DNA from 3 places in the Alteromonas sp. genome. Region 1 is predicted to be linked to each of the others. Evidence: predicted binding sites of a transcription regulator. Region 1 holds the regulator's gene; each other region holds the start of a gene.
The links. Region 1 encodes ArgR, which controls arginine synthesis, uptake and breakdown. Its sites were predicted from a motif close to ANTGAATANNTATTCANT; they were not measured.
Positions count from the first base shown of each region.

Region 2: a site for ArgR is predicted at 2,271-2,288, ahead of gltB (glutamate synthase large subunit). Genes of this name have one in related genera too.
Region 3: a site for ArgR is predicted at 1,768-1,785, ahead of AC4PME_RS04725 (aspartate aminotransferase family protein). Genes of this name have one in related genera too.

Region 1 is NZ_CFHOXV010000017.1:30,069-33,354, reverse strand. It holds gene AC4PME_RS11265 (efflux RND transporter periplasmic adaptor subunit) at 1-651, opposite strand, end outside; gene argR (transcriptional regulator ArgR) at 909-1,373, opposite strand; gene mdh (malate dehydrogenase) at 1,599-2,537, shown strand; gene AC4PME_RS11250 (NADPH cytochrome P450 oxidoreductase family protein) at 2,677-3,286, opposite strand, start outside.
Region 2 is NZ_CFHOXV010000001.1:119,319-122,604, reverse strand. It holds gene gltB (glutamate synthase large subunit) at 1-2,102, opposite strand, end outside; gene arcB (aerobic respiration two-component sensor histidine kinase ArcB) at 2,841-3,286, shown strand, end outside.
Region 3 is NZ_CFHOXV010000004.1:130,677-133,962, reverse strand. It holds gene AC4PME_RS04735 (anthranilate synthase component II) at 1-296, shown strand, start outside; gene AC4PME_RS04730 (HDOD domain-containing protein) at 370-1,599, shown strand; gene AC4PME_RS04725 (aspartate aminotransferase family protein) at 1,961-3,166, shown strand; gene astA (arginine N-succinyltransferase) at 3,193-3,286, shown strand, end outside.

The DNA.
Region 1 (3,286 bases):
ACCTTCGCTGGTTTCTGTCATATCTATATAAATCGGGTCGAGCTTGCGGATGGTGGTTAACGCCGTGTCCTGCCCCTGAGTGAGCAATGCGCCTTCGGTCACATTAGAAATGCCAGTACGGCCACTGATGGGGGCAGTAATGCGGGTGAAAGCAAGATTCACATTGGCAGAGTCCAGCGCTGCCTGTGCTTTCGCCAGTGAGGCCTGCGCAACCAGATAGTCTGCATGGGCGTTATCGGCATCCTGTTGGGAAATACCTTCTATCTTTAACAGGTTCTGGTAGCGCTCATCAATCAGCCGGGTTGACTCCACAGACGCTTTCGCGCTCACCAGATCGGCTTTTGCTTCGTTCACGCTGGCGCGATAGGTTGAATCTTCAATCTGGTAAAGCAACTGTCCTTTTTCTACAAAACTGCCTTCTTCGAACAAACGCTGTTCAAGTACGCCGCCCACCTGCGGCCTGACCTGTGCGGTTTGCTGCGCCACAACACGGCCTTGCAGCGTGCGGGTAATCGGGAATGTTTGTGCGGCTATGGTAATTGCACTGACGGCGGTGGCGCGGGGCGCAGAGCTTTGATTTTGTGTTGTGTCACTGCAGGCTGAAAGGGTAAGCAGGCTGGTGAGAACACAGAGGGTGGTGGCGATCTTCATGGCGATTCCTTGTTTAATCCGGAGCTGACGGCGCTAAGCGCTTTCCCGTCAGTTTGCTGAAGCAGAGTGTATCGACAAGGAGGGTTAAGGCAGGGTTAACGCGGTTTTATGAGAAGGCAGATTAGCGAAAAAGCGGGACGAATTTACTCATTCACCGGCGTTTATGTCGCGAAGGGACGCGCCATTTACAAAGGGGTTACAATGCTGAAGGAATAAAAAAAGCACCTGAAAAGGTGCTTTGTGCAGTAACAACTGTGTCAGACGTTTTCGAACAGGTTCTCTACGCGCTGACGAATTTCTTCAATTCGGGTGACGTCAGCAGGAGCGATAAAAATCGTATCATCACCGGCAATGGTACCCAGCACGCCGTCTTTCTGACTCAGAGAGTCAAGCAATCTTGCGATAAGCTGTGCGGCACCGGGGCTGGTTCTTATGATTACCATCACATTATTGTGTACAATGTCGAGCACGAGCTGTTTAAGCGGACTCTTCGCCGTAGGCATGCCAAGTTCAGGTGGTAAACAGTAAACCATATCACCGCGGGCATTTCGCGTTCTTACCGCGCCGAATTTACTCAGCATACGGGACACTTTTGATTGGCTGATGTTATCAAAACCCTGTGATTTCAGTGCTTCAACGATTTCACCCTGAGACCCGAAGCTTTCTGCTTTCAGGATCTCTTTGAAGGCTTTGATCATCTTTTCTTGTTTTACGTTAGCCATATTTTCCTGTCGTATTTGGTGTTTAAGGGTACAAACCGCTATTATTGTGCCGTAGTCATCACATTTAAGCAATATTTATGCATATCCATTCAAATTATTGCATAATCTTGCGGCTTATACCCATTATGCATGCATAAGACCATTGGGTGATTGAGTTTTTTTACGCGTTGATTTACTGTGACGCTCCGTTTTTTTGACGAGTAACTATTCCATAGGAGAAATGGTATGAAAGTAGCCGTGTTAGGTGCTGCCGGTGGTATTGGTCAAGCGCTGTCATTGTTGTTGAAAACACAATTGCCAGCAGGTTCTGAATTAGCGTTATATGACGTTGCGCCAGTTGTTCCTGGTGTTGCTGTTGACCTGAGCCACATCCCCACCGCGGTGAAAGTTACCGGTCATGGTAAAGATGATCTGGCTGATGCGCTAACCGGTTGTGACGTTGTTCTTATTCCGGCCGGCGTTCCGCGTAAGCCTGGTATGGACCGTTCTGACCTGTTCAACATCAATGCCGGTATCGTTAAGAACCTGATTGAAGGTGTTGCTGATAACTGTCCTTCTGCTTGTGTTGGTATTATCACTAACCCTGTAAACACTACTGTTGCTATCGCTGCTGAAACGCTGAAAGCAAAAGGCGTGTACGACAAGAACAAGCTGTTCGGTGTTACTACTCTGGACGTGATCCGTGCTGAGACTTTCGTGTCTGAACTGAAAGGTCTGGACGTATCAAGCGTACATGTTCCTGTAATCGGTGGTCACTCCGGTACGACAATCCTGCCTCTGCTGAGCCAGGTTGAAGGTGTTTCTTTCACTGACGAAGAAGTAGCAAGCCTGACTACACGCATCCAGAATGCAGGTACTGAGGTTGTTGAAGCGAAAGCTGGCGGCGGTTCTGCGACGCTTTCTATGGGTCAGGCTGCAGCACGTTTCTGTCTGTCTCTGGTTGCTGCAATGCAAGGTGAAAACGTTGTTGAGTACACCTATGTACAAACTGACGACAGCGATGACGCGGCATTCTTCGCACACCCTGTACGTTTAGGTCCTAACGGCGTTGAAGAAATTCTGCCATACGGCGAGCTGAGCGCTTTCGAACAAAAAGCGAAAGACGACATGCTGGAAGGCCTGCGTGGCGACATCAAAATTGGTGTTGAATTCGTAAACGGCTAATTCCGTTTCGGTGATGCATTGAAAAAACCGGCTTTTGAAAGCCGGTTTTTTTATGCCCTGCTTTCAGGCACAGAATGAATTGTTTGAAAGTAAAGGATGATTTAAGGATGACAGCGCTCCTGAGCGATTTCAGAGCGACTTAATACACATCCCTGTGATAACGGTGGCTGTCGGTTAACTGCTGCACCTGTTCCTCTCCGAGCATCCTGATTAATGTGTGGTGTACGCCTTCACCCATACCATCGTAGCTGCCGCAGAGGTATATCTGGCCATCATTGTTTACCACATCACGCAGCGCGTCTTCGCTTTGCTGCAGCGCTTGTTGCACATACATGGGATGGTCCGGACAACGTGAGAATACCCGTTTCACGGTGACATTGGCTGCGTTCAGCACCTGTGCAGGAATAACTTCTGACAGAATGTCATCAAGTTCCCGTGTGCGTTCACCAAATAACACGTAGACCGGTGCTGTATGTTGCTGCTCTGCTGCCTGCATCCACTGAGCACGGATACCTGCCAGTCCACTGCCGGCAGCTATCAGAAGTAGTGGTTTGTTGTTAAGCGTGAGGTGGCAGGCGGGGTTTACATGCAACCTGGCTTTAACTGTGTCGTTTATTTTCAACTGCTGTGTCAGCCACCCTGAGGCCAGGCCCTGACTGCCGTCCTCTTTTATCGCCAGCCTTACAATCAATTTAATGATGTTACTTTCGCTGCTTAAAGAGGCGATGGTATAGCTGCGGGCGATTTCC
Region 2 (3,286 bases), on a different contig from region 1:
AAAACGGCGTCTGTTACCGAGCAGGTCAGCTCGCCTTTTTCGCACAGTTGCTCGATGGTTTCATAAGCAAGGAACGGATAAACAGCCGTTGCACCCAGGCCAATGAGTACAGCAAAGTGATGCGGGTCACGGGCTGAAGCAGTTTCAACCACAACGTTTGCGTCGCAACGCAGTGCTTTTTCAACCAGACGGCGATGCACCGCACCGGTCGCCATAGCGGCAGGAATGGTCAGTCTGTCTTTCTTAATGTTGCGGTCTGACAGAATAACGAATGCAGCACGCTTCTGTTTAACCAGATATTCCACTTCGTTACAGATACGTTCGATGGCCTTACGTAAGCCTTCTTCCTGCTTATATTGCAGGTCAACTTTCTCTGAATAGTAGTTTTCAGGGTTAAATTCACGCAGCTGTTTTAAGTCGGTGTAAACCAGTACCGGAGATGAAAACAGTACGCGGTCAGCATAACCTGACGTTTCGCTGAATACGTTCTGCTCGCGGCCGATACAGGTAGCCAGTGACATTACGTGATTTTCACGTAACGGGTCGATTGGCGGGTTGGTTACCTGGGCAAACTGCTGACGGAAATAATCGTAAACAGTGCGGGTTTTGGAAGACAATACTGCCATTGGCGTATCATCACCCATTGAACCTACAGCTTCCTGACCATCTTTGGCCAGAACCTTCACGACTTGCTGAATTTCTTCGTAGCTGTAGTTGAACAGCTTGTGGTAAACCTCAATGGTGTCGTCATCGAAGACACGCTTACCTAATTCAGAAGAATCCATCTGCTCAATTGGCGTCAGGTGACGGATGTGTTTTTCCAGCCATTCTTTGTACGGGTGACGGTCTTTCAGCTCTGCGTCGATTTCGTTGGAACGCCAGATCTTTCCGTTGTAGGTATCAACGGCGAGCATTTCGCCCGGACCAACGCGGCCTTTTTCTACCACGTCAGCTTCGCTGTAATCCCAGATACCTACTTCTGAAGCCAGTGTGATGAAACCATTTTTGGTGATCACGTAGCGGGCAGGGCGCAGACCATTACGGTCAAGGTTACAGGCAACGTGGCGACCGTTTGTCAGTACGATACCGGCAGGACCGTCCCATGGTTCCATGTGCATTGAGTTAAACTCGTAGAATGCACGCAGGCTTTCGTCCATGGTTTTGTTATTTTGATACGCTGGTGGCACAAGCAGACGCATTGCACGGAATAAGTCCATGCCGCCCGCCAGGAATAATTCCAGCATGTTATCCAGAGAAGATGAGTCAGAACCTGTTGTATTTACATAAGGTGCAGCATCTTTCAGATCCGGAATCAAAGGCGTTGAGAACTTACCGGTACGGGCCATTGCCCAGTCACGGTTACCTTTGATCGTGTTAATTTCACCATTGTGCGCAAGAAAACGGAAAGGCTGCGCAAGAGGCCATTTAGGCAATGTGTTGGTGGAGAAGCGCTGGTGGAATACACAAATAGCACTTTTCAGACGTTCGTCAGCCAAATCTGCGTAGAAGGCAGGCAGATCTTTCGGCATCACCAGACCTTTATAGATGGTGACTAAGCCGGATAAACAGGCTACATAGAAGTCTTTGTCTTTTTCCAGACGTTTCTCGGCACGGCGGCGAACCATAAACAAACGACGTTCTACGTCGCGTTTACGCCAGCCCGCAGGAGCATTCACAAAAACCTGCTCGATCTGCGGTACACCGGTCAGAGCCAGTTCACCTAATACATCGTGGTTTACCGGCACTTTGCGCCAGCCCACAACATTCAGTGTTTCTTTTTCCAGCTCTTCGTTAAGAATGTCTCTGGCAGCTTGTGCCAGCGCGTCGTCCTGACTCAAAAAGATCATGCCTACGGCATATTTCTTACTCAGCTTCCAGCCGTTCTCTTCGGCGATAGCCTGAAAAAAGGCATCCGGTTTTTGCAGTAGCAATCCGCAGCCGTCACCGGTTTTACCGTCGGCAGCAATACCGCCACGGTGCTGCATTCTGTCCAGGCCCTGGATTGCAGTCGTTACCAGTTTATGGCTGGCTTCCCCGTGAGTGTGGGCAATAAGACCAAAGCCACAGTTATCCCGGGAATCATTGGGATTATATAAACTCATCTTAAAAACTCCTTCAACCTTCGACTGGACAAGGCATGTGTTGGATCGTGTTCCGCGCAGGACACGCATCGCAACATTAGTGTAGACGTCTATTTACGAGCCAGTTTTCACCATACTCTAAGCGCCTTTTTATGTCGTTAATTATTATTAGTAGGACGCCAGTCGTTAACCGCATTTTTATGCACTATTGCTTAGCGGGCCGTACAAAATACATACATTGGCATATAAAATCAAATGATAAAAATGTGAAGACCTTATGTATTTTGAATAAGTTACATAAAATCATTTTAAATCAATATCTTAATTTGAAATCGCCGCTGATTGGATTTTGAGCTGAACGCTCATTTTTTTATCAAATTAGTATGTTTATACTAAAGTTCAAAAAAGAATAAGAGGTTAATTGTGAATAATCATTCATAAAAATTGTTTATTTATATGGAAATGCAGGGTGTGGCTGAATGAATATCACTTTTACGGCAACCTGTCAGAACCCGCCAAGCCCGACCAGACAAAATCTAATATACCTCTGTGCCGGTGCATTAGCAAAGTCACCGGGCGTATCCATATAAATGAAGGGAATTATCGCTATGACGAATTTTGCCCGTCAGTGAATAGGTCAGGATAGTCACCGGAGTGTCACAAATTAGTATAACGTGCAGGCAGATTTGTGGGTTTTCCAACGCGACCGTGTTATAAGTGCTGTAAGTTTAGTTATTTAGAAATTGCAGTACGTTCGTTATGCATCAAGATTCTCCAAATGATTCGTGGGCGATAAAGTTTGCGCAGTTTATAAAGCGCTTTGGCACACTGAAACTAAGTTTGCTGTTTGTTGTTGTTACGCTGGTTTTCACCCTTGGCGGTTCATACGTCATTCGGGTGACCATGGGCAATGAGGTTCAACCTGACGATTTTATTATCGCTGTTGTGCTCACCATGATGTCAGCCCCCTGGGTACTTTACTTCTTAAGTGAACTGGTTAAACAACTGGAAACTTCCCGCACGAATTTAAAAGAAGTGGTCAGCCAGCTGGAACGTTTGCGTGAGGAAGATGTATTCCTTAACCGCGAACTGCAAAGCAATATCCGCCAGCTTAATCATGAGATGGAACAGCGCCGTAAAGCGCAGGACGACCGTGAAGCGGTGTTTAAAGATCTTGAAAAAGAGATTGAAGAGAAATCTTTTTC
Region 3 (3,286 bases), on a different contig from region 1:
ATAAAGTCAGGCACGGTAAAACCTCTGTCCTCTACCACAATAATACAGGAATGTTCAGCGACTTGCCCGACGGATACACTGTCACCCGGTATCACTCACTGGTACTTGAACCTGAAACCTTGCCGGACAGTTTGTCAGTGGAAGCCTGGTGTATTAACGAAAGTGGTAAACGGGAAATTATGGCAATTGCCCATAAAACATTACCTCTGTGGGGTGTACAATTTCATCCGGAGTCATTGCTGACAGAGCATGGCCACGCTATTTTGCAGCGGTTTATTACGCTGGCAGATGCATAATATTCAGAAAGTATTCAAAAAAAGTCATACTCCGGCCGATAACAGGGTACTATGATTTTTCCGGTAGCCCGATATGCTTTCGTTTTCTGTATCCGACAGCACCCCGAATAAAAATGACGTACGCAGGAGCCGCCCGGTAGTGGAGCATACCCCTGACAACTTACCCCCAATCAATGAGAGGTTTGATAACCTGCTCATTGCGCCTGCGCGGGTGTCTCAGATGATGGGACGCCGCAGTCCGGGGGAAGTGGCGTTTGCCCAGTCGGAACAGGGCGATGCTCGTCGCCGTTTGCTGCATGTTGAAAAAGTCGCCATTAAAAACAAACAGCTTCAGGCACAGTCAGAAGCCAGTCTGTTAGACCGTGTTAACGCCGAACTTCATCAGTATGTTTTTGAGTTGCTGAAAGATGAAATAGACAATACAGAGGTGGTCCTTACCTCTGTACTTAACCTGAGTCATGACGTTGCACCGCTGCTGGATATTCTGTCAGTCAGGGCCACATCTATTTCCCGCATTGAACCTCATGCTGCGGCACTACCATGGCTCTACGATGACCTCATGACCGTGGTAAATGCACCTAAGTTTCGTCGTAAGGACTCTAAGGGAAAAGTGATTCCGGTGGAAACTTTACGCACGGCGCTGAGCTTTATCGGAATTGAAAACCTCCGTTTATTGCTGCCGGCCATGATTCTGCGCCGGGCTCTGCCGAAAATTACCGATCCGTATCCGGACATTAAAAATCGTATCATGCAATTCGCTCAGTCAACGGGTCTGACTATGCGCGCACTGGCTGATGATTATGATTTACCGCCCCATGAAGCCTTCACTGCAGGGCTCCTGTCCCAGCTGGGGCGGTGTGCGGTGTCACGGTTATATTTTAAAGCCTTTGAACAGGCGCAGATTGCGTTGTTAAGAGAAGCGGAAATTGCAAAGGACACTGAACAGCACGGAGCGATGGCGAAAGTACAACCATCGGCAAATTACCTCATTGCTATGCAGCAGGAATTTTCTGAGCCGCTCACAGCAAGGCTGTTGGAGATACTGCAATTTAAACGTCTGCGCCTGGCGCTGCCGTTTATTGAAATCACAGAGAATGATCAACACCCTCACGATCTCACAGAGCTTTACAAGAAAGCCAAAGCTTATGCCGCTGTACGTATGTTGCACCAGGGTAAATTTCTGAACAAAGACGAAATCCCGCTGGCACTGCATAAAACGGGCTTTGTCAGAAGCGAACGTGACATTTTGAAATCCACCGACATCTTTCAGCTCCCTCTGATTGAGAATCCGCCTCTGGATTAACGTCTTTTGTGCACGAAATCGCCGTTTTTCGTGCACTTCCACAAAATTTAATCAAAAATTTTTACTGGATAATCATTCATACTGCTAAAAATCACGGTACGTCCTTCGCCCCGCCGCCACTTGCCCTGACTCAACTTATTAACAAATTGCATAAGCTTAGACAAATAAGCTGAATGCTTATGCACTTTTTATGCAAAACAAGCTAAAACCCTCTAAAAACAAGGCCTGCAGCGGGATTGCCAAGGTTACAAAGTGGCGATTAACTGGCATACTGTATAGCTAATTCGTACTTTTCGCATCCAACATCATCTGCACAATTTCACATTTGCACAGCGGATGCCCGATAAAAGAGGTAACTATAATGAACGTAACTCGCGCAACCTTTGATGAGGTCATGGTCCCTAACTACAATCCGGCCAACATGGTTCCGGTTCGTGGTGAAGGTTCCCGCGTTTGGGATCAGGATGGTGCTGAATACATCGATTTCGCAGGTGGTATTGCCGTAAACGTACTGGGTCACAGCCACCCTGCACTGGTTAAAGCATTAACCGAACAGGGCAGCAAGTTATGGCACTTAAGTAACGTTTTCACCAACGAACCTGCATTGCGTCTGGCAAAGAAGCTGACTGAAGCCACATTTGCCGAGCGCGTTTACTTTGCTAACTCAGGTGCTGAATCTAATGAAGCGGCACTGAAACTGGCACGTCGCTATGCACTGGAAAAATTCGGTGAAGAGAAAAACGAAATCATCGCCTTTAACAAAGGATTCCACGGTCGTACTTTCTTTACTGTAACAGTAGGCGGACAAGCCGCGTATTCTGATGGTTTTGGCCCTAAGCCCGGCGCTGTTGTTCACTGTGACTACAACGATCTTGCAGCATTTGAAAAGCTTATTTCAGACAAAACCTGTGCGGTTATGATGGAGCCTCTGCAAGGTGAAGGCGGCATTATCTCTCCTGATCCTGACTTCGTAAAAGGCGTGCGTGAACTGTGTGATAAGCACAATGCACTGCTGATCTTTGATGAAGTGCAATCGGGTGTTGGCCGTACCGGTAAACTGTACGCATACATGGGTCTGGGCGTGACGCCTGATATTCTGACCACAGCGAAATCATTAGGCGGCGGCTTCCCGATTGGTGCCATGCTGACTACCGCTGAAATTGCCGCTCACCTGAAAGCCGGTACTCACGGCAGCACTTACGGCGGTAACCCGCTGGCATGTGCAGTAGCTGAGGCCGCTCTTGACGTTGTGAATACGCCGGAAGTGTTAAACGGTGTGATCGAAAAAGAAAACCTGTTCCGTGAACTGCTGGGTGAGATCAACGCTAAATACAATGTGTTCGAAGAGATTCGTGGACAGGGTCTGTTGCTGGGCGCTGCCCTTAACAAAGACTACGAAGGCCGCGCCCGTGACTTCCTGGTTGCTTCAGCTAACGAAAAACTGATGTGCCTGGTGGCCGGTGCCAATGTAGTGCGCTTCGCGCCTTCTCTGATCATTTCAGAAGAAGAAATCCGCGATGGTATGGCACGCTTTGAGCGCGCTGTAGCCAGCGTAGTTAACGCCTGATAAACAACGGCTCCGGAAACGCGGTTATGTATATTATTCGCCCTATTAACACTGGTGACTACGACGCGCTGAACAACATCGCAGTGGAGTCCGGTATTGGCTTTACGTCATTACCGGTAA